Regions from separate parts of the Streptomyces taklimakanensis genome, predicted to be linked through region 1. Evidence: riboswitches for the same ligand, from Rfam matches in the RefSeq annotation. Region 1 holds a riboswitch; each other region holds the start of a gene.
The links. A riboswitch is a leader RNA that binds a small molecule or an ion and turns the genes downstream of it on or off. The one in region 1 is predicted to bind cyclic di-AMP.

Region 2: linked by a shared signal. The riboswitch ahead of F0L17_RS24505 (C40 family peptidase) and the one ahead of F0L17_RS28100 (M23 family metallopeptidase) in region 1 are both predicted to bind cyclic di-AMP.
Region 3: linked by a shared signal. The riboswitch ahead of F0L17_RS11790 (peptidoglycan DD-metalloendopeptidase family protein) and the one ahead of F0L17_RS28100 (M23 family metallopeptidase) in region 1 are both predicted to bind cyclic di-AMP.
Region 4: linked by a shared signal. The riboswitch ahead of F0L17_RS23450 (transglycosylase family protein) and the one ahead of F0L17_RS28100 (M23 family metallopeptidase) in region 1 are both predicted to bind cyclic di-AMP.

The regions. Positions count from the first base shown of each region.
Region 1 is NZ_WIXO01000001.1:4,527,272-4,535,002, reverse strand. It holds gene F0L17_RS20085 (alkaline phosphatase family protein) at 1-571, opposite strand, end outside; gene F0L17_RS20080 (DUF5998 family protein) at 571-1,164, opposite strand; gene F0L17_RS20075 (bifunctional acetate--CoA ligase family protein/GNAT family N-acetyltransferase) at 1,194-3,992, opposite strand; gene F0L17_RS20070 (HPr family phosphocarrier protein) at 4,216-4,497, shown strand; gene F0L17_RS20065 (GntR family transcriptional regulator) at 4,686-5,390, opposite strand; gene F0L17_RS28100 (M23 family metallopeptidase) at 5,555-6,466, opposite strand; cyclic di-AMP (ydaO/yuaA leader) riboswitch at 6,479-6,652, opposite strand; gene F0L17_RS20055 (M16 family metallopeptidase) at 6,863-7,731, opposite strand, start outside.
Region 2 is NZ_WIXO01000001.1:5,557,967-5,565,697, forward strand. It holds gene F0L17_RS27170 (hypothetical protein) at 1-104, opposite strand, end outside; gene F0L17_RS24480 (cytochrome c oxidase assembly protein) at 215-1,165, opposite strand; gene F0L17_RS24485 (type 1 glutamine amidotransferase) at 1,281-2,009, opposite strand; gene F0L17_RS24490 (MurT ligase domain-containing protein) at 2,059-3,297, opposite strand; gene F0L17_RS24495 (TetR/AcrR family transcriptional regulator) at 3,813-4,466, opposite strand; gene F0L17_RS24500 (acyl-CoA dehydrogenase family protein) at 4,639-5,892, shown strand; cyclic di-AMP (ydaO/yuaA leader) riboswitch at 6,290-6,446, shown strand; gene F0L17_RS24505 (C40 family peptidase) at 6,451-6,924, shown strand; gene F0L17_RS24510 (NAD-dependent epimerase/dehydratase family protein) at 7,055-7,731, shown strand, end outside.
Region 3 is NZ_WIXO01000001.1:2,709,215-2,716,945, forward strand. It holds gene trmB (tRNA (guanosine(46)-N7)-methyltransferase TrmB) at 1-385, shown strand, start outside; gene F0L17_RS11765 (hypothetical protein) at 525-1,289, shown strand; gene F0L17_RS11770 (PrsW family intramembrane metalloprotease) at 1,498-2,790, shown strand; gene F0L17_RS11775 (glutathione peroxidase) at 2,787-3,275, shown strand; gene F0L17_RS11780 (PPOX class F420-dependent oxidoreductase) at 3,445-3,912, shown strand; gene F0L17_RS11785 (aldo/keto reductase) at 4,004-5,017, opposite strand; gene F0L17_RS11790 (peptidoglycan DD-metalloendopeptidase family protein) at 5,329-6,408, opposite strand; cyclic di-AMP (ydaO/yuaA leader) riboswitch at 6,421-6,561, opposite strand; gene F0L17_RS11795 (PP2C family protein-serine/threonine phosphatase) at 6,837-7,731, opposite strand, start outside.
Region 4 is NZ_WIXO01000001.1:5,324,933-5,332,663, forward strand. It holds gene F0L17_RS23445 (spermidine synthase family protein) at 1-688, shown strand, start outside; cyclic di-AMP (ydaO/yuaA leader) riboswitch at 1,319-1,498, shown strand; gene F0L17_RS23450 (transglycosylase family protein) at 1,610-2,557, shown strand; gene F0L17_RS23455 (NADP-dependent isocitrate dehydrogenase) at 2,817-5,036, shown strand; gene F0L17_RS23460 (histidine phosphatase family protein) at 5,124-5,792, opposite strand; gene F0L17_RS23465 (DUF1622 domain-containing protein) at 6,348-6,761, shown strand; gene F0L17_RS23470 (hypothetical protein) at 6,770-7,036, shown strand; gene F0L17_RS23475 (GlsB/YeaQ/YmgE family stress response membrane protein) at 7,275-7,547, shown strand.

The sequences.
Region 1 (7,731 bases):
TTCCGCCGGAGAGCGCGACCTTCGTCAGCGGAGTGTGTTCGAAGTGGGGCGCGGTGACCTGGCACGCCGCGATCCCGGCCGCGTCGGCGAGCCGGAAGACGGTGGGGTACGGCTGCCACAGGTACGGGTCCGTCCACGGCTGCCAGCGCAACTGGTTCATCAGCTCGCCGGTCTCCGGGTCGAGCACGGTGTAGCCGGGCAGTCCGTGGACGCCGGGGACCTGGCCGGTGCCCACGGAGGCCAGCGAGGTGGCGGTGGTGGACGGGAAGCCCGCGGTGACGGGCCGGCCGGTTCCACCGTGGGAGGTAGCCAGCAGCGAGGTCAGGAAGGGCGCCTCGTCGGGATGCTCCCTCAGCAGCTCCCACCCCATGCCGTCCACCAGGAAGACGCAGGCCCGGTCCGCGGGCTCCAGTCGGAGCCCGGAGGACATGCCGGGGACGCCCTGTCCGGCCGCGATCGCGGGGAGCAGGTCGGCCAACGACGCCTCGCCGTAGCGCGGTACGGGCGCGGTGGCCGGATCCAGGGGCGCGGGGTCGTGCGGTGCCGTGCCGTACGGGAGGGGCTCTGCCATCAGCGGGTGCCGGTCGTCGCCGCGGTGGCCTCGGAGAGCGCCTGCGCGAAGGCGAGCGCCTGGCGGACGGTGTCCGGTCCGTCGCCCGCCTCGCTGACGCGCAGGGAGAGGTCGTCGGCGGTGAGGGAGCCCGTGTAGCCGTGGTCCGCCTCACAGTTGGGGTCGCCGCAGTTGGCGGGCTCCATGTCGAGCCGGGAGACGGCGCCCCAGCCGATGGTCAGCACGACCTCGCGGGGCAGGGTGCCGGGCGTGTAGGACTCGGGGTTGGCCACGACGCGGCTGAGGACGACGGAGGAGATCCGCTCCAGCTTCACCGACTCGGTGGACGTCGTGGCGTACGGCGAGGGGGACGTGCCGTCGGCGGGCTGCTCGTCGGTGTGGCTGACGATGAACCGCGTGTCGGTGAGCACCAGCACCGTGACGTGCCGGCGCACCTCGTTGGAGTCGAAGGTCGTCTCCTGGTGGACGAGGTACGAGGACACCGGCTCGCCGCCCACGGCGGACTCGACCGCCTCGGCCACGAGAGCCGGGTAGTAGCCGCTGCGCTCGATCGCCGCGCGCAGCCCCTGGGTCGTCGTACCGGTCTTCGCCATGCGGCCCATCCTACGGGGATCGCGGGCGGTCAGTACGCGGGCAGGCGCCGCGGGCCGAGGTCGGCCCACGGCGGATACCCCGACGCGGCGGCGGCCCGCGGCCCGGCGACGCGGACTCCGGCGTCCAGGACGGTCAGTCCGCGGGAGGCGACGACCACCGGTTCCAGGTCCACCGCGGTGATCTCGGGGTGGTCGTCGACCAGCCGGGAGAGCCGCAGCAGCAGCTCCTCCAGGGCGGCGGTGTCCACCGGCTGGGCACCGCGCCAGCCGAACAGCACGGGAGCGGAACGGATGGAGCGGACCAGTTCGGCGGCGTCCCGGTCGGTGACGGGGACGAGCCGGTGCGCGGTGTCGTCCAGCAGCTCCGACGGGGGCCCGGCCAGCCCGAAGGAGAGCACCGCGCCGATCACGGGGTCGGCCGTAGCCCGCACCACGGTGTCCACGCCGCGCGGCGCCATGGCCTGGACGACGGGCCGCAGCTCCGCGGGGACGCCCAGCCGTTCGGTCAGCTCGGTGTAGGCGTGCCGCAGTCCGCTCTCGTCGGCGAGGTCCAGCCGTACCCCGCCCAGGTCGGCGCGGTGACGCAGGTGGGGGGCGGTGGTCTTGAGCGCCACGGGGTAGCCCAGCCGCTCCGCGGCGGCCACGGCGGCATCCGCGTCGGGGGCGGGCAGGACGGGCCGCACCGCGATGCCGTAGTGCCCCAGCAGGTCGGCCGTCTCGCCGGGGTTCAGGGGTTCGCTGCGCCGCGTGTCGCCCTCGCTCCGCGGGAGGCGTCCGCGGACGCCCTCCAGGAGGGCGGCGGCGCCCTGCTCGTCGATGTCGTCGTACTCGGGAACCCGGCCCGGACTGCGCGCCTCGCGCCGCCACCGTGCGTAGCGGACCGCCTCGGAGAGGGCGTCCACGGCGCGCTCGGGGGCGGGGTAGGCGGGCAGACCGCGCTCGGCGAGCGCGGCGTCCAGACCCTCGATGGCCAGGTGGACGACGACCACCGGTTTGGCCGGGCGACCGCCGTCCTCCCCCTCGTGGACGCCGTCGGCGCCGTCCGTGCCGGTGCCGGTGCCGCCGGCCGCCTCACGCAGCGCCTCGGCCAACTCCTCGGCGCTTCCGGTGTCCTGGACGCCGTCCACCCAGGGGATCGCGGTGACCACCACGGCGTCGGTGGCCGGGTCGGCGAGGGTGGCGCGCAGGGCGCGGCGGAAGTCCTCGGTCGTGGCCTCGGTGGTCAGGTCGGTGACGGGCTGCGGACGCAGGCCGCGGGCGAGACAGGCGTCGTAGGTGAGCAGACAGAGCGACTCGGCGTTGCCGAGGATGCCCACACGGGGGCCCGCGGGCAGCGGCTGGGCGGCCAGCAGCGCCCCGACGTCGACGAGTTCGGTGACGGTGTCGACGCGGATGACCCCGGCCTGCCTCAGCAGCGAGGAGACCGCGGCGTCGGGGGTGCGTCCGACGGGGACGGCGTGGCCCGGCGGCGGGGCGCTGGCGTTGTGCCGGGCGCCCTTGACCACGACGATCGGCTTGCGGGCGGCGGTGCGCCGGGCCAGCCGGTTGAACTTCCTGGGATTGCCGAAGGACTCCAGGTACATCAGCACGACGTCGGTGTCGGGGTCGTCGTCCCAGTACTGGAGGACGTCGTTGCCGGAGACGTCGGCGCGGTCACCGGCGGAGACGAAGCTGGAGACCCCACCGAGCCCGCGTCCGCGGCGGTGCAGTGCGGCGAGCACCGAGATGCCGATGGCGCCCGACTGGGTGAACAGACCGATGCGTCCGCGCTCGGGCGTCTCGGGTGAGAGCGTGGCGTTGAGCCGTACGTCGGGGGCGGTGTTGATCACCCCGAAGGCGTTGGGACCGATGATGCGCATCCCGTGGTAGCGGGCCTGGCGGACCAGGGCGCGCTGCTCGTCGCGGCCGATGTCGGCGGAGAGGACGACCAGCCCCCGCACGCCCCGCTCGCCGCACTCGGCCACCACGCCCGACACCTCGCCGGCGGGGACGGCGACGACGGCGAGGTCGACGGGCTCGGGAATCTCCCGCACCGAGCGGTGGGCGGGGACCGAGTCGACCTCGGTGCGCTCCGCCTCGAAGGCCCGGTTGACGGCGTGGACGCGTCCGGTGAAGCCCGCCTCGCGCAGACCGGCCAGGACGGTGCGCCCGGCGCCGCGCGGGGCGCGGCTGACACCGATGACGGCGACCGTTCCCGGGGACAGCAGCCGCTGCACGGAACGGGCCTCGGCGCGCTGTTCGCGGGCCCGCATCACGGCCAGGGACTGCTCGGTGGGCTCGATGCCGAAGGTCAGGTGGACCGCGCCGTCCTCGAAGGTGCGCTTCTGGGAGTAGCCCGCGTCCGTGAACACCTTGACCATCTTGGTGTTGGCGGGCAGCACCTCGGCGACGAAGCGCCGCACCCCGCGTTCGCGGGCACAGGCGGCGATGTGTTCCAACAGGGCCGAACCGACCCCTCGGCCCTGGTGGTCGTCCCGGACGAGGAAGGCGACCTCGGCCTCGTCGGCGGAGCCCGAGGCGGAACGGCCGGAGGCGTCGATGCGGTCGTAGCGGACGGTCGCGATGAACTCGTCGCCGACGACGGCCGCCAGCCCCACCCGGTCGACGTAGTCGTGGTGGGTGAAGCGTCGCACGTCACGGGCGGAGAGCCGGGGGTAGGGCGCGAAGAACCGGTAGTACTTCGACTGGTCGGAGACCTGTTCGTAGAACCTGACGAGACGATCGGCGTCATCGGGGGTGATGGGGCGGATCCGGGCCGTGCCGCCGTCGCGCAGCACCACGTCGGCTTCCCAGTGGGCGGGGTAGGCAGGCTCGCTCGGGGTCCGCATGGGGCCAGCCTAGTCACCCGGGGGCCGGGGGGCTCCGGAGCGGACGCGCACCGGCTCCGGGCCGGGGCCCACCGCCTGTGCGAAGCTGATCGGGAGTTTGGACCGAGCCCGGTCCCGCCCGGTCGGTCCGGTCCGCCCGGTCCGCCCGTCGCGGCCCGGACGGAGCGGCGCCGACCGCACCAGCCCCGACCGACCGAAGCGATCCGATCCGAAGGACAGCACCATGACCGAGCGCCGCGTCACCGTCGGCTGGCCCGAGGGCCTGCACGCCCGTCCCGCCGCGATCTTCGTCCGTGCCGTGACCGCCTCCGGCCTCCCCGTCACCGTGGGCCGGCCCGACGGCGACCCGGTGAACGCCGCGTCGATGCTGTCGGTGCTGGGGCTGGGCGTGGCGGGCGGCGACGAGATCGTGCTGGCCTCGGACGCGGAAGGCGCGGAGGAGGCCCTGGAGCGGCTGGCGAAGCTGGTCTCCGAGGGGCTCGACGAACTCCCCGGCTCCGTCTGATCGCCGTCTGTTTTCCGCCCGCCCGCCGCCCGATTCCCGGCCGGCCGGGCTTCCCCGGCAATTCAACCGACAAGACGGGGGTGATGGCGACGGATTGTGAGCTCCATTGCTTTCTCCGTCGCCCCCCACCGCCCCCGGAATTCCTCGAACGCATTCCCGGCGCGTTCCCCATGTCTATACGCTGTCTGTTACGGGGTGTCGCGCGCCGTGTTTACCGCGTGTTTCGCGTTCCTCACGGCGTTTCTTCGGTGCCCGGTACGGGCGGCCACCGGCCTCTGTTCCCGACGGACGGCGATCGAGCGCTCCACGTGCTCGCTCGCCAGGGCGTGTGCCCGTTCCGCGTCTCCGCGTGCGACCGCGTCCACGATGGCACCGTGCTCCTGCCAGACGGCGGCCGCCCGCACCGGGGGCTCCGCCGCGTAGACCCAGGTGATCTTGCGGCGGAGCTGGGTGAGCAGCGAGGCCAGGGTGGGACTGCCGGACGCCTGGGCCAGCGTCTCGTGGTACCACTCCTCCAACGCCCCGAGGTCGGAGAACTGGCCGCGCGTGACGCGCTGTCGCCCCAGGCGGACCAGCCCCCGCAACACCCTCAACTGGGCCTCGGTGCGGCGCCGGGCGGCCCGGGCGGTGCCCAGCGGTTCCAGGCGGGCGCGGATGTCGAGCAGGTCGACGGCCTCCTGCTCGGTGGGCACGGCGACGCATGCGCCGACATGGCGGCGCGAGGTGACGAAACCCTCCGACTCAAGGGTCCGCAGAGCCTCGCGCACCGGGACGCGGGAGACGCCGTAGCGTCGGGCGAGGAGTTCCTCGGTCAGGCGCGCGCCGGGCGGAAACACCCCGGAGACGATGTCGTCGCGGACCGCAGTGCACACCATGTGCGCGGAAATGCGCATGGCAGGACCTCCGCCGTCGTCTCCGTTTTCCGAAGTTCCGCAGAGTGGAACTGTATTCCACCGGCACGGGTTTTCCGATGCCCCATCGGAAAGAGGCGTGAAACACACGGCCGCGCGCCCCCCGGAGGGGACGCGCGGCCGGATTCCCGCCCGAGGGGCGTGCGTCACACGTCGACGCCCTTGGAGGCCAGGTAGGTGATGGGGTTGAAGTCCGAGCCGTAGTACGCGCCGGTGCGGGCCTCGAAGTGCAGGTGCGGTCCGGTGCTGTTGCCGGTGGAACCGACCGAGCCGATCCGCTGACCGCCGTCGACCTTCTGGCCGGGCGAGACCTTCGTGGCCGACAGGTGGGCGTACTGGGTGTACTTGCCGTCGTCGTGGCGGATGACGATCTGGTTGCCGTACGCGCCGCCCCAGCCGACGGTCACCACGGTGCCCGGGCCCACGGACCGCACGGCGGTGCCGGTGTTGGCCGGGAAGTCGATGCCGCTGTGCTTGCCGGAGGACCAGGAGGAACCGGCCTGCTTGTAGGTGGTGGTGGTGTCCACGCCCGCGACCGGGTCGACGTACCCGGAGGCGGAACGACGCTCCGCGGAGCGCTCGGCGCGGTCGTCGGCGGCCTTGGCGGCGCGCTCCTCGGCGGCCTTCTCGGCCTTGGCTGCCTTGGCGGCGCGCTCCTCGGCGGCCTTCTCCGCCTCGGCGGCCTTCTCGGCTTCTGCGGCCTTCTCGGCTTCTGCGGCCTTGCGCGCGGCGTCGGCGACGCGCTGCTGGGCCTGCGCCTGCGCCTTGATCTCGTCGGCGATCGTGTCGCCGGAGGCGGCGGCCTGGACGAAGCCCAGGGCGTAGGTGCCGGAGCCTCCCTCGGGGGCGGCGATGGCGGGGGTGGCGACGGCGCCGACCACACCGGTGGCGGCGAGGGCGGCGGCGCCGGCGAGGCCGACGCGGGCACGGGTGGCCCGACCGGCGTGGCGGTGCTTCTCGACGAGGGCCTCGGTGGTCTCGGTGAGCTTCCCGGTGGCCCGGGTCAGCGTGTCGTTCAGCTTCTCGGTGAGCTGCGCGGTGGCACGGGTGAACGCCATGAGCGGCGTGCTCCTTTCCTTCCGTGTCGCCTACCGGGTTAGCTGACGGGTTCGGAGCAGGAAGGTCTCCTACGGGCGGGCAGGCCCGATTCACCCCGGATGCCTCGGAAGAGGGCCTCCTTCCGCATCCCTCGCGGAAGGGTGGGTCCCCGGCTCCCCTCGACGGGGATTCGGCGATGGTTGCCGTCGGCCGCGGTCCGCGGTCGCTTCTGACGAGCAACGAGATCGACGCTAAACGGACAAATTTGAGCTAGCAAGCAAATCCGGTCGTTTGTAGCTCATGCCACAGGGACCTCGCCCTGAATGGCCTCAAAGCGGACATAAGGAAGGCCCTTGATGTGACAACCACACCAAGGGCCTTCGCTGTTGGGATCGACCGGGGGCGGCCGACGGCCGCTAGTCCGTGACGACGGTCACCTCTCCGATGCCCAGCTCCCGCACCGGATCGGCGATCTGTGACGCGTCTCCCACCAGGACCGTCACCAGACGGTCCGCCGGGAAGGCCGCCACCGCCGCGGCCGTGGCCTCCACGGTCCCCGTCTCGGCGAGACGGGCGTACAGCCGCGCCTGGTAGTCGTCCGGCAGGTGCTGCTCCACCTGGTCGGCCAGAGTCCCCGCGACGGCGGCCGCCGTCTCGTACCGCAGCGGAGCGACGCCCACCAGGTTCTGCACGGCCGTGTCGCGCTCGGCGTCGGTGAGCCCCTCCTCCGCGAGGGTGCGCAGCACCCGCCACAGGTCCTCCAGTGCGGGCCCCGTCACATCGGTGGCCACCGATCCGTTGATCACCAGCAGGGACGCGCCGGTGCCCTCCGAGGAGGAGCGCAGCACCTGCGCGTACGCCCGCACCCCGTAGGTGTAGCCCTTCTCCTCGCGCAGCACCCGGTCCAGGCGGGAGGTCAGGGTGCCGCCCAGGCAGTAGGTCCCCAGTACCTGAGCGGGCCAGACGCGATCGTGGCGGTCCGGGCCGACCCGGCCGACGAGCAACTGCGTCTGCACCGCCCCGGGCCGGTCCACGACGATCACCCGGCCGGTGTCGTCCGCGGTGATCGGCGGCATGGGCCGGGGGCCGGCCTCGGTGCCCGACCAGCCACCGAGGGTGTCGGCGAGCGCCTTGTCCAGGTCGATGCCCGTGAAATCGCCCACGATCACGACGGTGGCCGTCGAAGGACGCACATGCGCCTCGTAGAAGGCGCGCACCGCGGCGGCGTCGACGCGCTCGATCGTCTCCCGCGCGCCCTGCCGGGGGCGGGAGAGCCGCGAGTCGG
Region 2 (7,731 bases), 1.0 Mb from region 1:
GCGAACCAGAGCCAGCCGCTGCCACCCAGCGCCACGGTGTAGGCGGTGATCACCACCAGGGCGGCCATCGTGGTGACGGCCATCGTCTTCGCCGTCTCCTGCATCGTTCGCACCCTCCTCCCGGTCGGTCGGACGGGTACCCGGGCACGGGGCCTCGACGCTTCCCGCCGCGACTCGGGTACCGCGTCCGTGCCCGGCACGGCCCGCCGCGCGCCTACCGGCCGCGGGCCTGCAACGACGAGAGGTAGGCGTTGTAGGCCGCCAGCTCCCGATCGCCGTCGCGGTCGGCGGCCCGGTCGCTGCGCCGGGCCTGTCGCTGTTCGGAGAAGTACCACTGGAAGACCAGGGCGATCAGGACGACGACCGACGGAATCTCGCTGAAGGCCCACGCGATGCCGCCCGCCGCGTTCTGGTCGGCCAGCGCGGTGACACCGAGCGAGGCGGGCGGGTCGGCGTACGCCTCCACCATCGGCTCGCCGGCCATCATCAGCGCGATGCCGAAGAAGGCGTGGAAGGGCATGCCGGCGAACAGCTCCAGCATCCGCATCACGTAACCGGGGCGGTGCGGTCCCGGGTCCACGCCCATGATCGGCCAGAAGAAGATCAGCCCCACCGCGAGGAAGTGCACCATCATCGCGATGTGCCCGGCCCCGGAGCCCATCAGGAAGTCGAACAGCGGGGTGAAGTACAGGGCGTACAGGCTCGCGATGAACATCGGGATGGTGAACACCGGGTGCGTGATCACCCGCACGTACCGGCTGTGCAGCACCGCCACCAGTACCTCGCGCGGTCCCTTCCGGCCGCGCCCGGCGGCCGGGAGCGCGCGGAGCGCCAGCGTCACCGGGGCGCCCAGCAGCACCAGGATCGGCGACAGCATGCTGATCACCATGTGCTGCACCATGTGGACGCTGAACAGCACCATGCCGTAGTCGTTGAGCCCGGTGCACATCATCAGCGCCACCGTCAGGACACCCAGGACGAAGGAGACGGTGCGGCCCGTCTGCCAGGTGTCGCCGCGCCGCCGCAGTCGTGCGACTCCCCAGCCGTAGAGCGCCAGCGCCAGCAGGCAGCCGACGAGGAAGAACGGTTCGGGGGAGAACTCCAGGCCACGCCCGAGGGTGAACGGCGGGAGGTCCGTCGTCATGCCGTGTCCGTCGTGGTCCATCCGCAGCTCTCCCATATCGTGCCGTTCCGCTCGAACCAGAGTAGAACCGCCCCCGACCGGGGTTTTGGTCGGGGGCGGTGTGTCGGGGGCGGGCCCGAGCGGCGTCGGACGCCCGTCAGGCGGGCTGGGTGGCCGCGGCGATCCGTTCGGCGCGCAGCGCCTCGTACCACCGGTCGTCCACCGGCGGCAGCGCGTTCACGTCCAGGGCGATCTTGATCAGCAGGTCCGCGATCTGCGGGTTCCTGGCCAGCACCGGACCGTGCATGTAGGTGCCGAAGACGGTGTCGTTCCAGGCGCCCTCGGTGCCGTCTCCCGTGCCGTTGCCCCGTCCCAGCCGCACCCGGGCCAGCGGTCGGGCCGTCGGGCCCAGGTGCGTGATCCCCTGGTGGTTCTCGAAGCCGGTGAGCTGGGGCAGGCCCAGTCGCTCGTCGATGTCGGCCAGGACGTCGCCGACACAGCGCTCGCCCTCGCCGCGGGAACTGGTCACGTCCAACAGGCCCAGACCCGGCTCGCGCTGTCCGAGGTCGTTGACGAACTCGTGCCCCAGGATTTGGTAGCCGGCGCAGACCGAGAAGACGATCGCGCCGTTGTCCACGGCCCGGTTCAGCCCGCCGTCGCGGCGCAGCCGCTCAGCCGCCAACCGCTGCGGTCGGTCCTCGCCGCCGCCGATCAGGTAGATGTCCCCGGAGGTGGGGATCGGCTGGTCGGACCGGACGTCCGTCCGGTGCACGGCCAGTCCGCGCTGTCGCGCGCGCCGCTCCACCACCAGGGCGTTGCCCTGGTCGCCGTAGGTGCTCAGCAGGTCCGGGTAGACCCACACCAGGCGCAGGCCGCTCTCATTCATGCTCGCTCGCCATCCTCGCCGTGTCTTCGTAGGGCTCTGGGCTCGTGGATCAGTTGCCGACGACGCGGCGGATGTCCTGGAACGCGGTGTAGTTCGCGATCACCTCGATCCGGCCGGGCGGGCACTGCCGCACGGCCTCGGCGGGGCCGTCGCACACCTGGAAGTCCACCCCGGCCACCTCCAGCCGGACCGCCAGGTCCAGCTTGCGGTCGCCGATCACGCAGATGGGGTGGCCGGCCAGCCGTGAGTAGTCCACGTCCCACAGCCAGGAGGTGTCGGTGCCGTCCGCGCCGCGGGCGTTGACCGACAGGATCACGGGGGCGGGCGGGGGGTCGATCAGCGAGAAGGTCTCCAGCCAGCCCGCCGGGTTCTTCGCCAGCAACAGACGCAGCTCGCGCCCCTGGAAGGAGACCACGTCGTAACGGCCGGCGACCGCGGTCACCGAGTACATGCGTTCCAGCGCCGCCTGGGGCGGGACGCCGAAGGCGGCGGCGACGGCCGCGGAGGTGGTGGCGTTGGCCTTGTTGGCGCGGCCGGGGAGCTGGAGACGGATCGGCCAGGCCGAGCCGTGCGGATCCAGCACGTGGTCGCCCGAGAGGGCCCAGCTCGGGGTGGGGCGGCGGAAACCGCACTCGCCGCAGAACCAGTCGTCGCCGGGGCGCTGCATGACGCCGCCGCAGGCGGGGCACGACCAGGCGTCGTCCTTCCACTCCTGCCCGGCGGCCACCCACACCACGTTGGGGGAGGAGGAGGCGGCCCACACCACCAGCGGGTCGTCGGCGTTGGCCACGATCACGGCCTTGGAGCCGGACAGGCCCTCGCGCCACCGCTCGGCGAGCATCCGGGTCTCGGCGGCGCGGTCGAGTTGGTCGCGGGAGAGGTTGAGCAGGGCGATGGCCTTGGGCGTGACGTCCCGGGCGACCATGGCGAGGTACTTCTCGTCGACCTCGATGACGCCGTAGCGGGCATCGCCGCTCCCGGCGAGCGCGGCCGTGATGCCCGCGGGCATGTTGGCGCCCAGGGCGTTGGAGACGACCGGGCCGGCGGCGCGCAGCGCCTCGGCGATCAGTCGGGTGGTGGTGGTCTTGCCGTTGGTCGCCGACACCAGGACGACGTCCAGTTTCTGGGCGAGCCTGGCCAGCAGGTCGGGGTCGAGTCTGAGCGCCACCCGTCCGCCGATCACCGACCCGCTGCCGCGGCCCGCGGCCCGCGACACCGCCGCGGCGGCCTTGCCCGCCGTCACGGCCAGCTTGGCCCGCGGCGGCAGCGGCTCCGTGTTGCCTGCCATCGTCCTGTCCCTCCTTGCCCCTGGGTCGGGCATCAGCCTACCGAGGTCCTCTCCCGGTCCCGAACCGCGCCACCCGAAGATGATCAGCACGGCGTAGGGCGACGCCCGTGCCCGCGACGACGTCCCCGGACGTTCCGGTTCCGTCCGGCTCCCGCGGTCGCCGGGTGGACGGGGCCCGCGCCGGGGCGCGAGTGGCGCCGTCCGATGCGGAACCGACCCGTCCGGCAGAGCGCCCGTTCGGGTCGACGCGGCGCCCGCCGGGAGCCGGTGGGCGGGCCGGACGGTGCCCCCGACGGACGCCGTCCGCGACCGCCGGGACGGTGCGGACCGCCGTCGTCGGCGCCACGGGGCCCGACCTCCGCTCGATGGGGACCGGGGCGTCATCGTACGCGTTCCGGGGAGTCCTCCGCCGCCCGGCCCGGGGCGCCGAAACCCTCCGGGACGGTGGGACCGTGACGCGACGTCGCCGCCCGCGGGCCGGGCGGCGTCCGGGTCCTCCGGGCGGTCCGCCGCCGTCAGAAGCCGGGTCCGCCCGCACGGTCGTCCGCCGTGGCCAGGGCGCCCCACAGCAGATCCGCCAGGTGCTTCACGAGCGACTGCCGGGGGCAGGGGCGCTCGCGCAGCCACCAGTCGCCGGCGGCGTGCATCATGCCGACGATGCCGTGCCCCCACACCCGGGCTCGTTCTCCGGAGTCGGGGTCGAGTTCGACGCGTTCGGCGATGACGGTGGCCAGTTCCTCGCCGAGCCTGCGCAGCAGCGGCGCCGCGTGCTGCCCGATGTCGAAGCCGCGTTCGCCGCCGGGCTCCTCGGCGGGGTGCATCAGGAAGCGGTACACCTGGGGCCGGGCCTCTATGGCGGCCAGATAGGTGTCCAGGGCGGCCTCCACGCGTTCGCGCCGGTCGGTGGGCTCGTCCAGCGCGGTCCGCAGCGCATCCACCAGGGCGTCGGTGTGCCGTACGGCCAGGGCGCGGTAGAGCCCGCCCTTGTCGCCGAAGTGCCGGTAGAGGATGGGTTTGGTGATGCCCGCCTCGGCGGCGATGGCGTTCATCGAGGCGCCGGGGCCGTCCCGCAGGACCACCCGCTCGGCCGCCTCCAGCAACTCCCTGCGGCGCTGCTCGGCGGCGCCGCGCTGCCCGTCGCGCCGCCTCTCCCGCTGTGTGGTCTCCATCTGCCCGGTCTCCCCGTCCCTGTACGCCTCGGCGCGTTTCGCCGTCTTCCACCCTCGCGCAACGTAACACCCGCCGAAGACGGCGAGACGGACCGGTGGACGCCGGTTGACACGGCGCCGGGCGGTGACATATTCACGTTACCGCTAGTAACAACCAGATGGAGGGGCTTCCATGGCGGAGTTCGCATTCGACCTCAACGACGACCAGAAGGCCGTTCGGGACTGGATCCACGGCTTCGCGGCCGACGTCATGCGCCCCGCCGCCGCCGAGTGGGACGAGCGGGAGGAGACCCCCTGGCCCATCCTCCAGGAGGCCGCCAAGATCGGTCTGTACTCGCTCGACTTCTACGCCCAGCAGTACTTCGACCCCACCGGCCTGGGCATCCCGATGGTGATGGAGGAGCTGTTCTGGGGCGACGCGGGCATCGGCCTGTCGATCGTCGGCACCGCCCTGGCGGCCGTCGGCGTGCTCGCCAACGGCACCGAGGAGCAGATCGGCACCTGGATCCCGCAGATGTACGGCGACGCCGACGACGTCAAGGTCGCGGCCTTCTGCTCCTCCGAGCCCGACGCCGGATCGGACGTCTCCGCGATGCGCACCCGCGCGGTCTACGACGAGGCCAAGGACGAGTGGGTGCTCAACGGCACCAAGACCTGGGCGACCAACGGCGGCATCGCGAACGTCCACGTCGTCGTCGCCGTCGTCGACCCCGCACTCGGTTCCAGGGGACACGCCTCCTTCGTCGTCCCGCCGAACACCCCCGGCCTCTTCCAGGGACAGAAGTTCAAGAAGCACGGCATCCGCGCCTCCCACACCGCCGAGGTCGTCCTGGACGACGTCCGGATCCCCGGTCACTGCCTGCTGGGCGGCAAGGAGAAGCTGGACGAGCGTCTGGCCCGCGCCCGCGAACGAGCCGGGAAGGGCGGCGCGGGGGCGCCCTCCGCCGGAGGCAGGGGGAGCGTGGGGAACGCCGCGATGGCCACCTTCGAGGCGTCCCGTCCGGCCGTGGGCGCCCAGGCCGTCGGCATCGCGCGCGCCGCGTACGAGGTCGCCCTGGAGTACGCCGGGACCCGGGTGCAGTTCGGCCGCCCGATCATCGACAACCAGGGCATCGCCTTCCAGCTCGCCGACATGCGCACCCGCATCGACGCCGCCCGGATGCTGGTGTGGCGGGCCTCCTGGATGGCGGCCGCGGGCCGGCCCTTCGAGGCCGCCGAGGGATCGATGTCCAAGCTCTTCGCCGGGGAGACGGCCAAGACCGTCACGGCCCAGGCGATGCAGATCCTCGGCGGCAACGGTTTCACCCGGGAGTACCCGGTGGAGCGCATGCACCGGGACGCCGCGATCTACTCGATCTTCGAGGGCACCAGCGAGATCCAGCGGTTGGTCATCGCCCGCACGATCTCGGGTGTGCACATCCGCTGATCCCCGGGCCCCGCGGGCCCGTTCGGCAGGCCCCTCGCCGGGACCTCCCGGACGCGCCGCCGCACCGTTGCGCGACCCGCCGCGATCACCCGACACGGCGGCGGCCATTCGGGGTGATCGCGGCGGCGTCCGTGGCGCGCGGCGATGCCTCCCCCCAGGTCGTGGAATGCTGAACGACCCTCAACCGTCGCTGGTCAGCGCGGTCTTCCAGGCACGGGGACCCTCCCGAGGGGGCGGTCCCCACCGTCCGGAGACCCGAGTGAGCATGTTCACAAAGGATCCGTGATCGCCCGATTCGGGCCGATGGTGACGCACTATCCGTAGAAGACCGCAAGACCCCGTCGAAGGGCGGGGCCGCCCGGGCGGACGCCGAATCCTGCCGCCGCCCGGGCGAGTCCGGACCGAGACGACGACACGGCAGGAGCGGGAGACCCGAGCACGGCGGATCGCGTCGCACGACGCGGTCCTTGGGGTGAAGCCACATCAGGTGGCCGGGCAACTTCGCCGGCCCGAACCCGACAGGTCATCTTTCGCAGGCGCATGACGAAGGGTTCGCTCATGTCTGCGCACACACCCATAACGGGACGGTTGTCCCGAGCGGGCATCACCACCGCCGTCACCGCCGTCACCCTGGCGGGTACGACACTGATCCCGTCGGCCACGCCCGACGCGGAAGCGGCCACTCCCGCGAACAAGGCGCTCAGGGTCGCGGCCTCCAAAAAGGGGTCGCCCTACCAGTACGGGGCCGCGGGCCCCAGCCGGTTCGACTGCTCGGGACTCATCCAGTACTCCTACAAGAAGGCGGGCAAGAAACTGCCGCGCACCGCGGCGGCCCAGTACAACCGCTCCAAGCGGATCTCCGTCACGACCCGCAGGAAGGGCGACCTGGTCTTCTTCCACTCCGGCGGCAGCGTCTACCACGTCGGCATCTACGCCGGCGGCGGCCGGGTCTGGCACTCCCCGAAGCCGGGCAAGACCGTCCGCAAGGAGAGGATCTGGACCAAGAACGTGCGGTACGGGCGCGTGAGGTGACACCGGGTCGGGTCGGGCCCCACCGGGCCCGGCCCGACCCGGTTCGCACGATTCCGGTTCGGCTCCCGGCGATTCCGCCGAGGGCGTGAAGTCCTTCCCCCGCCACCGGCCGGCGGGAAGGCTCGTCCCCATGAGACTTCTGGTGCTGGGTGGAACGGAGTTCGTCGGACGCGCGGTCGTCGAGGAGGCGATCGAGCGCGGTTGGGACGTGACGGTCCTCCACCGGGGGCGACATCCCGCGCCCCGCGGTGTCACCGCCCTGCACGGCGACCGCACCGAGGGCCGTGCCGGCCTGGCCGCGTTGGAGCGGGCGGCGGCCGACGGGGGCTGGGACGCCGCGGTCGACACCTGGAGCGGGGCGCCCTCCGCGGTCCGCACCGCCGCCGCGCTGCTGGAGCCGCATGTCGGGCACTACGCCTACGTCTCCAGCCGCTCGGTGTACCTCTTCCCGCCCGCGGCCGGTACCGACGAGGGAGGCCCGCTGGTCGACGGATCGTCCGACGACACCGACGACGCCGACTACGCGCGGGCCAAACGGGGTGGGGAACTGGCCACCTCGGAGACCTTCGGCGACCGCGGCCTGTTGGTGCGTGCGGGATTGATTCTCGGCCCGTACGAGAACGTCGGGCGGCTGCCGTGGTGGCTGTCCCGCGTCGCGCGCGGCGGAGAGGTCCTGGCCCCCGGCCCCCGCGCTCTCCCCCTGCAGTACGTGGACGCCCGCGACCTCGCCGGCTGGACGCTGGACGCTGTCGCGCGCGGGCTCGGTGGCCCGTACAACCTGGTGAGTCCTCCCGGTCACACCACCAT
Region 3 (7,731 bases), 1.8 Mb from region 1:
GTCCAACGTCCGGGTGGCCAACGGTGACGCGATCATCCTGCTGCGCGAGATGCTCGATCCCGGCAGCCTCGCCGGGATCCGCGTCTTCTTCCCGGATCCCTGGCCCAAGAAGCGCCACCACAAGCGCCGCATCATCCAGCCGGAGTTCGTCGAGCTGGCCGCCTCCCGGCTGGCCCCCGGCGGGCTGCTGCACTGCGCGACCGACTGGGAGCCGTACGCCGAGCAGATGCTCCGGGTGCTCACCGACTGTCCGGCGCTGGAGAACACCCGGCCGGACGGCGGTTTCACCCCCCGGCCCGACTTCCGGCCGATGACCCGCTTCGAGCAGCAGGGCCTGGCCAAGGGGCACGTCGTCCGCGATCTGATCTTCCGCCGCGTGCCCTGACGCGCCCCGACCGTGCCCCTCCGGTGCATCCGGCGCGTTCCGGCGCGTGGGCGGGCGGCGCGCTCCCGAATGACCCTTGCGGGTGGTTTCGAATCCGGACGCCCGGCCGTCACCGTCCCCGCACCTACGGTGCCGCTCCATGGAGACCCTTGACGACCTGGTCCGCCAGGTGAACGGCGAGCTGTACGAGGAGTACCACGCACGGCTGCGCGTCCTGCTCGCCGAGCGGCCGAAGGAGTGGCTGGTGGAGCAGCTCCTCGCCCGCGTGCCGGCGCCGGGCGGCGCCGCCGGGCGGCCGGACGAGCCGGAGTCCGCGTCCCGGCCGGAGCCGGAACCGGAGGACGAGGAGGAGCGGGCGCTCCGGCTGGAGCGGATCCGCGCCTGGAAGCTGGACACGCCCCGGCTGGCCGACTTCGTGACCAGGTTGCGCTCCTGGGACCGCGAGCGCCTGGAGGCCGAGGGCCACCTGCTCGACCCGCCCGGCAAGGGCGGCGCCCTCGTCCCCGCCCGGTGCCGTTCGGCGGCGGGGGAGGAGCTGCTGCGCGAGGCGAAGGACCTGCTGTACGCGCTGCTGTTCGGCGACGCCGAGGCCGGTGTGCAGCTCCCCCGGGTGGAGCGGGAGCTGCTGACGCTGACCCTGCCGCGCGCCAAGGCGCACGCCGTGGCGTTCCTGATGCGCGCGGCGACGGAGATCGGCGCGGTGGGCACCTGGCGCGACCCGCGGCGGCGGGCCGACGACGAGCGCGCCCCGAACGTCCTGGTGCAGGTGGAGTACGGCGAGGTGGCCGAGGAGCTGGTCGGCAACGGGATCGCCGCGGCCCTGAGGTTGATCAACAACCTGGAGGTCAACGAGCAGGTGCTCTACGCCCGTATGGAGAACGTGGAGGAGAGCACCCTGGAATGAGCCGCTCCGGGCCCGGGGTCTCGGCCGCGCGTCCCCACCGCACGGCCCGCACGACCGCCCGTACCCTCGCCCGCACCGGTCGCAGCCGGTCGTCGGGGGCCGGCTCTGGTCATCCGCCCCCCGGTGCGTTAAAGGTCGTCGCGTGCACCATGAGTCTCCGGCGGCGTCGTCGGGCGGCGGGCGGCGGCGCGGCCGCACGCGCCGCGCCGTGGGCACGGCTGCCCTGACGGTGCTCCTGGGGCTGTGCGGGGCGGTGATCCTCGGGCTGGTCCACCAGCAGACCGGGCCCGACGGCTTCCTCGTCGGGCTGGGTCTGGCCGTGCTGCCGGTGCCCGTGCTGCTGGCCGTCTTCCGCTGGCTGGACCGGGCCGCGCCCACGCCCCGGCGGAATCTGCTGTTCGCCTTCGGTTGGGGAGCCTGCGCCGCCACCCTCGTCGCGATCACCGTCAACGGCTTCGCCACGGACTGGCTGGCCTCCTCCGTCATGCCGCGCGCCCCGGACCGTGCCGACGCGCTGGGCACCACCGTGATCGCGCCCCTCGTGGAGGAGACGGCGAAGGCGGGGGCCGTCCTCCTGCTGTACCTGCACCGGCCACGGGACTTCGGCGGAGTGGTGTCGGGCGTGGTCACCGCGGGCGTCACCGCCACGGGCTTCGCCTTCACCGAGAACATCCTCTATCTGGGCCGGGCCTTCGGCGAGGACCTGGCGTTCGGGCACTCGGGGCTGGAGTCGACGACGCTGGGCACGTTCCTCCAGCGCGTGGTGGTGGCCCCGCTCGCGCATCCGCTGTTCACGGCCCTGGTGGGGGTGGGTTTCGGCGCGGCCGCCCTGGCCGCCCGGCATCGGCGCGCGTCACGCGTCCTGCTGCCTCTGCTGGGGCTGGCGGCGGCCGTCACGCTGCACGGGGTGTGGAACGAGGCGGCGACCCAGCGGACGCGGGTCTTCTTCACCGTCTACGGCCTGTTCATGATGCCGGTGCTGGTCGTGGTGGGCGCCCTGGCGATCCGGGCCCGTCGGCAGGTGCTGCGCACGGTGCGCACCACGCTGTCCCGGTACGCGGCCGCCGGCTGGCTCGCGCCGTCGGAACCGTACACGCTCGGCTGCCTGCGCTCCCGCGCGCTGGCCCGCGACCTCGCGCGCCGGGGCGGAGGCCGCCGGGCGGCCCGCGCGGTCGCCGAGTACCACCGCGCGGCCGCCCGGCTGGCGCTGCTCCGCGCCCGTGCGGAGTACGGCGCCGCGATCCCGGACTTCCGCGCCCACGAGCGCGAGTTGCTCCACGCCCTCCACCGCCACCGTCCCCTGGCGTCCCCCGCCACGGCCGCGGCCGCCCCGGCCGCCGACCGGACGGACCGTCGTACCCGGCGACCCGACGGCCGGTGGCCGGGGCGGGACACGGGAGGGCCCCACCGGCCGTTCGGGCCCCACCGGCCGTGTGCCGGCTCACTCCGACCGCCGTCCCGCCCCCCGGAGCCGGTGGACTCTGTTAGACAGGGGGCATGAGCCTCCACGACATCCCCCTGCGCACCCTGACCGGCGCGCCCACCTCCCTCGCCGAGCACCGGGGCAAGGTGCTGCTGATCGTCAACGTCGCCTCCAGGTGCGGGCTGACCCCGCAGTACGAGGGCCTGGAGCGGCTGCAGAAGACGTACGGCGACCGCGGGTTCACGGTGCTCGGCGTGCCGTGCAACCAGTTCGGGGGCCAGGAGCCGGGCACCGCCGAGGAGATCGGGACGTTCTGCTCGGCCACCTACGGCGTCACCTTCCCGCTGTTGGAGAAGGCCGACGTCAACGGCGCGGACAGGCACCCGCTCTACGCCGAGCTGACGAAGCTCGCGGACGCCGACGGGCAGGCCGGCGACGTCCAGTGGAACTTCGAGAAGTTCCTCGTCGCGGCGGACGGCACCCCCGTCGCCCGTTTCCGCCCGCGCACCGAGCCGGAGGCGGCGGAGGTCGTCGCCGCCATCGAGGAGCGGCTGCCCGCCTAAGGTGGTGCCCGCGGGCGGGGAGGCGCACGACGCGTACGTGCGCGCCCACCGGTCGGAGCGCGACGACGGGGCAACACCGACGCCCGGGGAGCCGGCGAAACCCCCGCTCCGCCCGACCGGTTGACGTCCACGGCACCACCACCGGAACTCACCGGAAGGAACGTGACCCATGACCGGAAGCGACGGAACCGACGCCCAGGGGACCGGGACGGCACAGGACGCCCTCCTCCGGCTGCTCTCCGAGCGCGGACTCGGCGTGCTGGCCACCCTGAAGCGGGACGGACGGCCACAGCTGTCGAACGTCGTCCACCACTACGACCCCGACCGGCGACTGATCCGGATCTCGGTCACCGCCGACCGCGCCAAGACCCGCAACCTCGCCCGCGACCCCCGCGCGAGCTACCACGTCACCAGCGAGGACGGCTGGGCCTGGACGGTCGCCGAGGGCACCGCCGAGCTGACGCCCGTGGCCGTCGACCCGCACGACGGGACGGTGGAGGAGCTGGTCGACCTCTACCGGTCGATCCGAGGCGAGGAGCATCCCGACTGGGACGACTACCGGCGGACCATGGTCGCCGACCGGCGTCGGGTGCTGCGGATCGCGGTGGAACACGTGTACGGGCAGCCTCGCCGCTGAACCCGACGGCGCACGCCCCGGAGCGCCCGGAACGTCCCTTCCGACGTTCCGGGGCGCGGCCGGGGCCGCGCCCCGTCGGGTGCCCGCCGTTTCAGGCCGAGGCCCTCTCCAACACCTCCGTCTCCCGTTCGGTGAGGGCCTGTTCGGTCATCGCCAGCAGCGGCGGGAGCTGCTCCGGGGCGCGGGCACTGGCCAGGACGGAGGCGACCGTGGGGCGGCCGGCGAGCCAGGCCAGGGCGACGGTGGCGGGGTCGGTGCCGCGCGCGGCGGCGACCTCGTCCAGGGCCGCCAGGACCCGGCGTCCCCGTTCGGTCTCCAGGTGCTTCGCCGCGCTGCCCGCGCGGGCCCCGTCGGGCGCCGCGCCGGGGCGGTACTTGCCGGTGAGGAAACCGGCGGCCAGGGCGTAGTAGGGGACCGTGGCCAGGTCGTGGCGCGCGGCCACATCGCGCAGCGGCCCCTCGTAGGTGTCGCGCGAGACCAGGCTGTAGTGGGGTTGGAGGGCGACGTAGCGGGCGCGTCCCTCGCGGGCGGAGAAGGCCAGGGACGCCTCCAACCGCTCGGCGGAGATGTTGGAGGCGCCGATCTCGCGGACCTTGCCCGCGCGCACGAGATCGTCGAGGGCGGTGACGATCTCCTCCACCTCGACCGACTCGTCGTCGCGGTGGGTGTAGTAGAGGTCGATGTGGTCGGTGCCCAGGCGGCGCAGGGAGTCCTCGGCCGCGGCCTTGATGGTGGCGGCCGACAGTCCCCTGCGGTCGGGGTGGGAGCCGACCTTGGTGGCGATGACGACGTCGTCGCGGTTGCCGCGCGCGGCCAGCCAGCGGCCGATCACGGTCTCCGACTCGCCGCCGCTGTTGCCCTCGGCCCAGGCCGAGTAGGAGTCGGCGGTGTCGACGAAGGTGCCGCCGGCCTCGGTGTAGGCGTCCAGAACGGCGAAGGACTGCCGCTCGTCCGCCGTCCAGCCGAAGACGCTCCCGCCCAGAGCGAGGGGGGAGACGGTGAGGCCGCCGATCCTGCGCGGAGCACCGCTCGTGCCGGGCGGGCCCGGCGTGTCGGAGGCGCGGGGGGCGTGGGACGTGCGGGACGTGCGAGGTGTGTCGGTCATGGGAGACGGTTACCACGCGCGGCGCCGGGTCATGGGTCGGGGCGCGGCGGGAACCGGCGGCCCTGGCGTCGGGGGGTGGTCCACCAGGGCCGCCGGGGTTCGGGGCCGGACCGGGAGCGGTGCCGGGAACGGTGCCGGGAACGAGGGTCCGTCCGGCGGCCGGACGGACCCGGACGCCGCCTCGTCCCCTCCTGTGGTCGGCCGACGTGCGTCGACGGTGTGCGAGGCGGCGGCCGGGAACGGGGACCGGAGGATCGGAGGCTTCCGGTCCGGGCCGGGCCGGACGGCGGCGACGGCCCGTCCGGGGCTGGTCAGATGGACTGGCCCTTGTCGCGCAGCCAGGCCAGCGGGTCGATCGGGGCGCCGCCGCCGGGACGGACCTCCAGGTGGAGGTGCGCGCCGGTGGAGTTGCCGGTGGAGCCGACGCGGCCGATGACGTCGCCGGTGGTCACCTTGCCGCTGGTCACCGTCATCGAGGACAGGTGGCAGTACCAGATCTCGGTGCCGTCGTCGAGCCTGAGGACGACGCGGTAGCCGTAGGAGCCGGCCCAGCCCGCCTCGACGATCTCGCCGCTGTGCACCGCCTTGACGGGGGTGCCGGTCGGGGCGGCGAAGTCCAGGCCGGTGTGGTTGTTGGCCCACATCGAACCGGAGGCGCCGAAGTGGGAGGTGAGCTGATAGGAGGTGAGCGGAAGGGTGTAGCCGGCCGCGAGCTTGGCCAGGCGCTCGGCCTCGGCCTTGCGGGCCGCCTCCTCGGCGGCCTTGCGCTTGCGCTCGGCCTCCTCCTTCGCGGCCTTGTCCGCGGCCTCCTCGGCCGCCTTCTCCGCGGCCTGCTCGGCGGCGGCCTCGACCGCCGCCTGGGCGGCGTTCGACTGCTGCCGGTCGGCCTGCTGGAGGATCCGGGCCCGCAGCGCCTCGCCGGGGTCCGAGCTCAGGGTGGTGGTGGCACCGGCGTCACCGGTGTCCGGACCGGCCTGGGCGAGGGTGTCGCCGAAGTCGCCGAAGGGAGCGTCGGACTCGGTGCCGGGCTCGGCATCGGGGCCGGAGCCCTTGTCGGACTCCGTTATGAGCCCGCCGACACCGGGGATGTTCTCGGCCACCTCGCCCAGGTCGGGCAGGGAGATGGGGGCGGGGGCCTTCTCCTTGGCGGTGGCGATGCCGCCCGCGCCGACCGCCGCGATCATGCCGACGCCCAGGACGGCTCCGCTGCGCGCCATGCCGTTGCGCTGCTTGACCACGCGGTGTCGACCCCGGACCGGGCGGACGGATTCCTCGGTGGGATTCCACACCTGTCGGTCCTCGTCGCCGGCCGGACCGAACGGGGCGAAGGTGGCGGTGTGCGGATCGTACGAGACCTCGGGGGCCTCGGGGGCCGGACTGCTGGACGCCACGGAGGCGCTCTCCTTTCCTTCCTTCTCGCCTACCGGGTTAGCTGACGGGTTCGGAGCAGGAAGGTCTCCTACGGAGCCGCACGGGCACGCCCGGCGGTCCGATTCACCCCAAGAGGTGGTTCCCCGGTTCCCTGGACGCGGCCCCGCGATCGGCGGGGCAGCGCCTTCGGAATTCGGCGACGGCGCACGGTGTCGCCTCCTTCGGCGACAGTGACGACCGCGCTGCGTTATCGAACGTTAATAGAGGAGCGCGCCGGTTTCCAAGTCTCCCCTTCAAAGCGTGGGTAATTTCCGGGGGGACCTAACAGGCCATTTCCCCCTCAATTCGGGCGAGTTGGCCGCCACTTTCCCGAGGGAGAGAACAACGCTCTTATCTGACGGTGCCTCATTTGTTATGCGGAGGGAGGTGTCGCGGACACGGACGGTCATCACCCGGTGGGTGGCGGATCCGGATCGCGCATGACCGCCAACAGCGCCATGTCGTCGTCCTGCCCCCCGGCCGTGTGCGCGTGGACCTCCGCCAGGAGCCCGTCCAGGAGGGCGTCCGGGCCGGGGAAGCGGCGGCCGCGCAACCAGGGCACCGGATCGTAGAAGGCACCCGCCGCGTCACGTGCCTCGGTCAGCCCGTCGGTGTGGACCAGCAGCAGGGCTCCCGGTGGGAACGGCGCCACGGCGACGGAGCCGCCCGTACCGTCCCCCAGCCTCCCCAGTCCCAGCGGCAACCCGTACGCGTCCGGTTCCAGCGCCCGCACCGAGCCGCCGCCGGGAGGCAGCAGCAGGGGAGGCGGATGCCCCCGGTTGACGACCCGCACCTCCCTCGGACCGTCGCCCTCCGACACCTCGACCAGGACGGCGGTGACGAACCCCTCCCGGTTGCCCTCGTCGTCTCTCCACAGCCCCCGCTCCCGCTCCCGTTCCAGGGAGCGCTCCACCCGGTCCGCGACGTCCGACAGCTCCGGCTCGGTCCCGGCCGCCTCCCGGAAGGCGCCGAGCACGACGGTGACGACGGTGACCGCCCCCAGCCCGCTGCCCCTGACGTCGCCCACCAGCGCCCGGATCCCGTACGGCGTCCGCTGCACGCAGTACAGGTCCCCGCCGATCCGGGTGTCGAGATGCGCCGTCTCGTAGCGTGCCGCGATTCTCAGGTCCCCGATCCGGTCGGGCGGGGCGGGCAGCACGGCCAGTTGGACGGCCTCGGCGATGCCCCGGGCCGTGGCCGCGCGGGTGTCGCTGCGCTCCACGACGCGGTTGACGGCGACGGCCAGCAGACCGACGGTGACGGTCGTCGACAGCCGCAGCGTGGTCTCCATCGCCGGAACCCGG
Region 4 (7,731 bases), 800 kb from region 1:
CATCAGTCTGCGACGCCGACGGGACCCGGTGACCGGCGAGGACGTGTACGAGGTCAAGCTCGGCGACGAGTTCCTCATGTCCAGCCTCTTCACGGCCGGTGAGACGGAACTGGCCCGGCTCGGTCTGGCGGCGCTCCCGGACGACGGCACCGGCCTGGACGTCGCGGTGGGCGGACTCGGCCTCGGGTACACCGCCCGGGCCGCGCTGGAGGACGCGCGGGTGCGCTCGCTGATCGTCGTCGACGCCCTCCCCGACGTCATCCGGTGGCACGAGGAGAAACGGGTGCCGCTGGGCGCGCGGCTGGTGTCGGACCGGCGCTGCCGACTCGTCCACGGCGACTTCTTCGCGATGGCCGGCGGCGCCGGCGGGCTGGACCCCGGGCGGCCGGGGCGTCGGTTCCACGCGGTCCTGCTGGACGTCGACCACTCGCCGCGCCACGTGCTGCACCCGAGTCACGCACCGTTCTACGAGGAGGCCGGGATGCGCTCGCTGGCCGAACACCTCCACCCCGGCGGCGTCTTCGCCCTGTGGTCCGACGACCCGCCGGACGAGCCGTTCACCGCCGTGCTCACGGAGGTCTTCGCCACGGCGGAAGCCCACGTCGTGGGCTTCGACAGTCCCTTTCGACGGGAAGCGGCGACCAACACCGTCTATGTGGCGAGGAAGGCGCCCGGGCCGGGAGCGTAGGGACCCTCGGGGAAGGCCCCGCGCGCCGATCGGCGGGGAGCGGCGTTCCCGTGCCGCTCCCCGGCGTTCCCTTCCGTGCCCGAGTCGAGGAGGAGGTCGAGGGTCCCACGCCGGAGCGGGCGGGCCGGGTGCTCGATCCGCGGGGCGGCGTGTCGGCCGAGGGCCTCGGGACCCCGGGGGGCAGGGCTCCTCGTGTGCGGCGCGGGGCCTCCCGGTCGTGTGGCGCGGGCCCGCCGGAATTCGGGGAATCGGTCCGCTTGCTCTTTCCTGGGCGGTAAAGCTGTTAAGCCTGGAATGGGGCGATGTAAAGGCGGGTCTTTCTCGATGGTGTGCCCGGAGTCACATCCGTGCCGCCCCGGTGCGCGCGCCCTGGGAGATCGAAATCCTCCGCGTCTCGGACTCCCCGCCCCGCACGGAGATCTGACCGTCCCTCGGTCCTTTCGAGGGGTCGGGAAACGGTGAAGATCCTGTGCGTACGGTGGTCGAAATCCGCGTCTCGGTGACAAGGGGAGGGAATCCGGTCGCTCGGCGCCTTGTCTCTGTGAATTGCCTGTGTTTATGTGTCCTCGCCTCCGCGGCATCGCGGAGGCTCCACCACCGGGACGCCGAGTCCTGCCGCCCGGCCGGTGGAGAGAGCGCAGCCGACCGCGGCAGGAGCGGGGAAACCGAGTAAGTGCCGCGACCGCACGTCTTTTTGGCGGTCCGGCTTGGGGTGAAGCCTTGTCTCCGGGTGCCCTGGCGCACCGGGGAAAGGCCGGGCTGCTCCGGCCCGAATCCGACAGCTAACTCCGCAGGCGTGGGAGAGGACTCACACCCATGTCTCGTGGTCGCCACCGTCGTCCGAGCAAGACCCTGATTTCCCGTCAATTCTCCCGCATTTCCCTGGTCGCCGCGGCCGGCGGCGCGGGAATCGCGGCCCCGATGGTCGCCGCGGGAAGCGCCAACGCGGCCTCCGTCTCCGTGTGGGAGAAGGTCGCCGAGTGCGAGAGCGGCGGCAACTGGTCCATCAACACCGGAAACGGCTACCACGGCGGACTGCAGTTCTCGCAGTCCAGCTGGGAGGCCGCCGGCGGCACCGAGTACGCTCCGCGCGCCGACCTCGCCGGCAAGGACGAGCAGATCGCCGTCGCCGAGAACCTGCTCGACCTCCAGGGTCCGGGAGCCTGGCCCACCTGCGGGCCCGCGGCCGGCCTCGGTCAGGACACCGGAACGCCCGACAACGCCACCGCCCCGCAGACGGGGTCCGCCACCGTGATCGGGAAGGACGGCCGGGACGGGAAGTCCGCGGCCGCGGACTCCCACACCGTCGTCAGCGGCGACACCCTGCACCGGATCGCCACCGACCACGGCGTCGAGGGCGGCTGGGAGGCCGTCTACGAGGCCAACCGGGAGACCGTGGGCGGCAACCCGCACCTGATCTTCCCCGGCCAGGAGCTCACCCTGGACGCCCGGCGGGCCGACACTGACCGCGCCGACCGCTCGGAGCGCACCCGGGCCCGCACCGCCACACAGGACGAGCGGACCGCGCAGCAGTCCGAGCAGGACTACCCGGACACCCTGGACGGCTGGATCCGCGAGGCCCTGGACATCATGCGGGCCAACGGCATCCCCGGCAGCTACGAGGGGATCCACCGCAACATCATGCGCGAGTCGGGCGGTGACCCGAACGCGGTCAACAACTGGGACATCAACGCCCAGCGCGGCACCCCCTCCATCGGCCTGCTCCAGGTCATCAAGCCGACCTTCGACGCCTACCACGTCCCGGGCACGGCCAACAGCCAGTACGACCCGGTGGCCAACATCGTGGCGGCCTGCAACTACGCGGCCGACCGCTACGGCTCGATCGACAACGTCAACGGTCCGTACTGATCCGGGCCCCTCGCCGTCGCTTCGGGACCGCCCCGCGCCGGGCGGTTCCGGAGCGACGGCCGGGTGAGGGGAGAGCCCCCGTTCCCCGGGCGACTCCCCTCGCGGCGCCCTCCTCGTGCCGCTCGGGACGGCCAAGCGGCCTCCGGAGGAACCGGCGGACGCACGGGAGGATCCGGAGGGGCAGGGTCCTTTAGGGGAAGGGCCGGCAACGGGATATCTTGATGTCGAGCAATGTTGCAGACGTGGAGCGGAGCACACGGTGACTGACTCGACCATCATCTACACACACACCGACGAGGCCCCGGCCCTGGCGACCCATTCGTTCCTGCCGGTGATCAAGGCCTACGCCTCCAAGGCCGGTGTCGCCGTGGAGAGCCGTGACATCTCCCTGGCGGGCCGGATCATCGCGGTCTTCCCCGAGTACCTCAAGGAGGAGCAGCGGATCGACGACGCGCTCTCCGAACTCGGCGAGCTGGCCAAGACCCCCGGCGCCAACATCATCAAGCTGCCCAACATCTCGGCCTCGATCCCCCAGCTGAAGGCCGCCATCGCCGAGCTGCAGGAGCAGGGCTACGCCCTGCCGAACTACCCGGACGACCCCAGGACCGACGAGGAGCGCGAGATCCGCGCCCGTTACGACAAGGTCAAGGGCAGCGCCGTCAACCCGGTGCTGCGCGAGGGCAACTCCGACCGCCGCGCCCCCGCCTCGGTGAAGAACTACGCCAAGGCCCACCCGCACCGCATGGGCGCCTGGACCCCCGAGTCCAAGACGAACGTCGCGACCATGGGCGTCGACGACTTCCGCTCCACCGAGAAGTCCGCGGTGATCGACAAGGCCGGCTCGCTGCGCATCGAGCTGGTCGGGGACGACGGCAGCACCACCGTTCTGCGCGAGTCCGTGCCCGTCCTGGCCGGTGAGGTCGTCGACGCGGCCGTCATGCGGGTCGCCGCGCTGCGCGAGTTCCTGAAGCGGCAGGTCGAGCGTGCCAAGACCGAGGGCGTGCTGTTCTCCGTGCACCTGAAGGCCACCATGATGAAGGTCTCCGACCCGATCATCTTCGGCCACGCGGTGCGCGCCTTCTTCCCGAAGACGTTCGCCGAGTACGGCGAGACCCTCGCCGCGGCCGGGCTGAGCCCCAACGACGGTCTGGGCGCCATCCTCACGGGCCTGGAGTCGCTGCCCGAGGGCGCGAAGATCAAGGAGTCCTTCGAGGCCGAGCTGAACGAGGGCCCGGACCTGGCCATGGTCGACTCCGACCGCGGCATCACCAACCTGCACGTCCCCAGCGACGTCATCGTCGACGCCTCCATGCCGGCGATGATCCGCACCTCCGGCCACATGTGGGGCCCCGACGGCCAGGAGCACGACACCCTCGCCGTCCTCCCCGACAGCTCCTACGCCGGCATCTACCAGGCCGTCATCGACGACTGCCGCGCCAACGGCGCCTTCGACCCCGCCACCATGGGGTCGGTGCCCAACGTCGGTCTGATGGCCCAGAAGGCCGAGGAGTACGGAAGCCACGACAAGACCTTCGAGGTCCCCGCCACCGGCACGGTGCGGGTCACCGACGGTGACGGCAACGTGGTCCTGGAGCAGACGGTCGGCGCCGGCGACATCTTCCGCATGTGCCAGACCAAGGACGACCCGATCCGCGACTGGGTCAAGCTCGCCGTCACCCGCGCCCGCGCCACCGGCGACCCGGCGGTGTTCTGGCTGGACGAGACCCGCGCCCACGACGCCAGGCTGATCGAGAAGGTCCGGGCCTACCTGCCCGAGCACGACACCGAGGGCCTGCGGATCGAGATCATGGCGCCGGTCGACGCCATCAGGTTCTCCCTGGAGCGGATCCGCCGCGGCGAGAACACCATCTCGGTCACCGGCAACGTGCTGCGCGACTACCTGACCGACCTCTTCCCGATCCTGGAGCTGGGCACCAGCGCCAAGATGCTCTCCGTCGTCCCGCTGATGAACGGCGGCGGCCTGTTCGAGACCGGTGCCGGCGGCTCGGCCCCCAAGCACGTCCAGCAGCTGGTCAAGGAGAACTACCTGCGCTGGGACAGCCTGGGCGAGTTCCTGGCCCTGGCCGTCAGCTTCGAGCACCTCGCGCAGACCACGGGCAACGCGCGCGCCCAGGTGCTCGCCGACACCCTCGACCGCGCCACGGCCACCTTCCTCAACGAGGACAAGTCCCCCAGCCGCCGCCTGGGCGGCATCGACAACCGCGGCAGCCACTTCTACCTGGCGCTGTACTGGGCCCGGGAACTGGCCGAGCAGACCGACGACGCCGAGCTGGCCCAGGCGTTCGCCCCGCTCGCCCGGCGACTGTCCGAGAACGAGCAGACGATCGTGGACGAGCTGGCCGCGGTCCAGGGCTCCCCGGCCGACATCGGCGGCTACTACCGCCCCGACCCGGCCAAGGCCTCGGCGGTCATGCGTCCGTCGAAGACCTTCAACCAGGCCCTCGCCTCGCTCGGCTGACACGCCGACCCCAGGGCACTCCCGCCCCGGCCGGGCCTCGTCCCCGGCCGGGGCGGTTCCCGTCTCCGGGGGGCGTCCTTCCGGCCGTCAGCGGTAGGTGAGCAGCGGGCGCCGGTCCCCGACGAAGTGGGCGTGGTCGTTGAAGGACAGCAGGCTCACGCCGGCCGAGCCCGCGACGACGGTGGTGATCGCCGCGTTGACGACCACCCGGTTCAGCGCCACGATCCCGGCCGGGGGAGCGGACAGCAGCCTCCCGCACAGGGCCGCCAGCACCCCGCCCGAGGTGACCACGACGGCGTCGCGTCCCGGCCCGAGCTCGGCGACCAGTCCCCGCAGCGCGTCGAAGGCGCCCGTGGCGAACCGCTCCCAGCCGCCCTCGTCCGTGTCGGCCATCCACGCCGCGAGCGCGCGGTCGAGCACCCGCTGGGCACCGCGGTTGTCGGCGGGGGCACCGGAGGCGTCCTGGGAGGCAGCGCCGTAGCGGCGGACGAGGTCGATGTGGTCGTACTCGTTCCAGCGCGGGTCGGTGCGCGGTGTCCCGGTCAGGCCGGCGGCCTTCACCAGGAGTTCGGCCGTGTCCCGCTGTCGGTTCAGGGTGCCGCAGACCACGAGCGGGTCGCGGGGGGCGCGTCGCGCCAGCTCGGCGCCGGCGACCTCCGCCTGTCTGCGGCCGAGGTCCGACAGCACGTCGTACCCGTGCGCCGTCTCGGCACCGAACGACGCCTGGCCGTGGCGGACCAGGTGGACGACCGGCATCGCTGCCTCCCGCTGTCGGTGTCGGGGGTTCCCGTGGTTCGTTCGGCGCGCCACGGCGCCTTGCCGCGCGTGACCGTCGGGCACCACTCTGCCCCCGGCCACGGCCGGCTCCTCGGCTGGGCGGCGACGCAACGGCGAGGGTAGCCAACCCGCCGAGCAACGCTCAACAGCGCGGCCGCGGTCCGGTGCCGGTCGACCGTCCGCGACGGTCGCCGGCGCTCGGGCGCCCCTGGGCACCCACGGGTGAGTGAGGCGCCGGTCGGGTCGGGGGGAGGCCCGACCGACGCCGGTCCGATGCGGACGCCGGTGGTGGCGGTCGCCTCTCGGCGAGTGGCACTGCGAGGCTTCAGCCGAACGATCGTCCTCGCAGGCGATGGGTGAGGCCCGGGGACACTGTCCCACCACCGGCGTTCGCGACGGGTACAACCACCACCCCCGACGGGACATTCCTCGCCAATGCCAATCAACGGTGTGATGTGTGCAACAAGCTCTCATCACGGGATCACGGTGCATTCGTCACCATGCGGAAGTCGACTCCGGGGTACCCGGCGCCCCATGGACGCATCCCTGGACGACGTGCTGCCGGAAGCCTCCCTACGGGAGGCGGTGGACCTCCTGGTGAGGCTGGTGGAGGCCGCCGGCGCACTGATCATCTTCGCGGGCGCGGTCTGGGCCTTCGGCCGCCTCCTGGTGGCGGCGGTGCGCGGCCTCCCGGACCGCCGGTTCAACCGGATCCGGCTCGGCCTGGGGCGGTTCCTGGCCCTGGGGCTGGAGTTCCAACTCGCCGGTGACGTGCTGCGCACGGCCGTCGCGCCCAGCTTCACCGAGATCGGGCAACTCGCCGCCATCGCGGCCATCCGCACCGCGCTCAACTTCTTCCTCGGCCGTGAGATCGCCGCCGAGCGTGCCGAGATCGAACGCGAACGTCGGAAGGAAGAGGTCGAGCCGCACGGCCCGACCACACCGTGACGGCCGCCATGGACACCGTCCTGCACCTGGCGGCCCTCACGGTCACCGCCCTCGGACTCACGGCGGCTCTGGTGGCGTTCGCCGCGGCCGGGCGTCTCAGGACCGCGATGGCCGTCCTGCTGGACTTCCTGACCGCGGCGGGCCTCCTCCGGCTGGCCGGGGATCCGAACTGGGACACCATCGCGGCCGCGGCCGCCGTGATCGCCATCCGCAAGCTGGTCGCCGCGGGCCTGTACGCCGGGCGGCCGGGCCGATCGGCACGTACCCCGTCGTGATGTCGGCGGCCCGGTCGAGGAACCCCGCCGTGTGACGCGTCTCCCCCCGGGGGGCGGGGCGCCGGGACGGGCCGTACCCCCCGGGGGCCGGGCGATGTGCGGGCGATTCCACGGGACGGGCGGCGAACGGCGGTGGGTGAGGGGGAACTCCGAACGCCGATAAACCGGAACTCTCTTGTTTGGAGGACGTGTTCATGGCAATGCGGTCCCCTGAAGACAACAAGGGAGGTACCCAGACATGGGCATCATCGCATGGATTTTCATCGGTCTGTTCGCCGGTCTGATCGCCAAGGCGCTCATGCCGGGCAAGGACCCGGGCGGCATTCTCATCACCATGCTCATCGGTGTTCTGGGAGGTCTCCTCGGCGGATTCCTGGGCAAGGTGATATTCGGCGTCGACTCGATCGACGGGTTCTTCGACCTGTCCACCTGGATATCCGCCGTCATCGGTTCGGTCATCGTCCTCGTCGTCTACCGGATGGTCACCGGCCGCAGCCGCGCCCACGCCTGATTCCGGCACCGACGGGCGGTGTGTGGGGCGGCTCGCCACCCCGGTGATCCGGCCCGCAGGTCCCCGCACGTCCGCCGGCCCCGGCGCCCCCCGAACGAGGGGGAGCGCCGGGGCCGGCGGACGTGCGGGACCGGCCACGCGCGTCGGAGCGGGACTCCGCGGCGAACGGTTCGGGCGCCCGTGG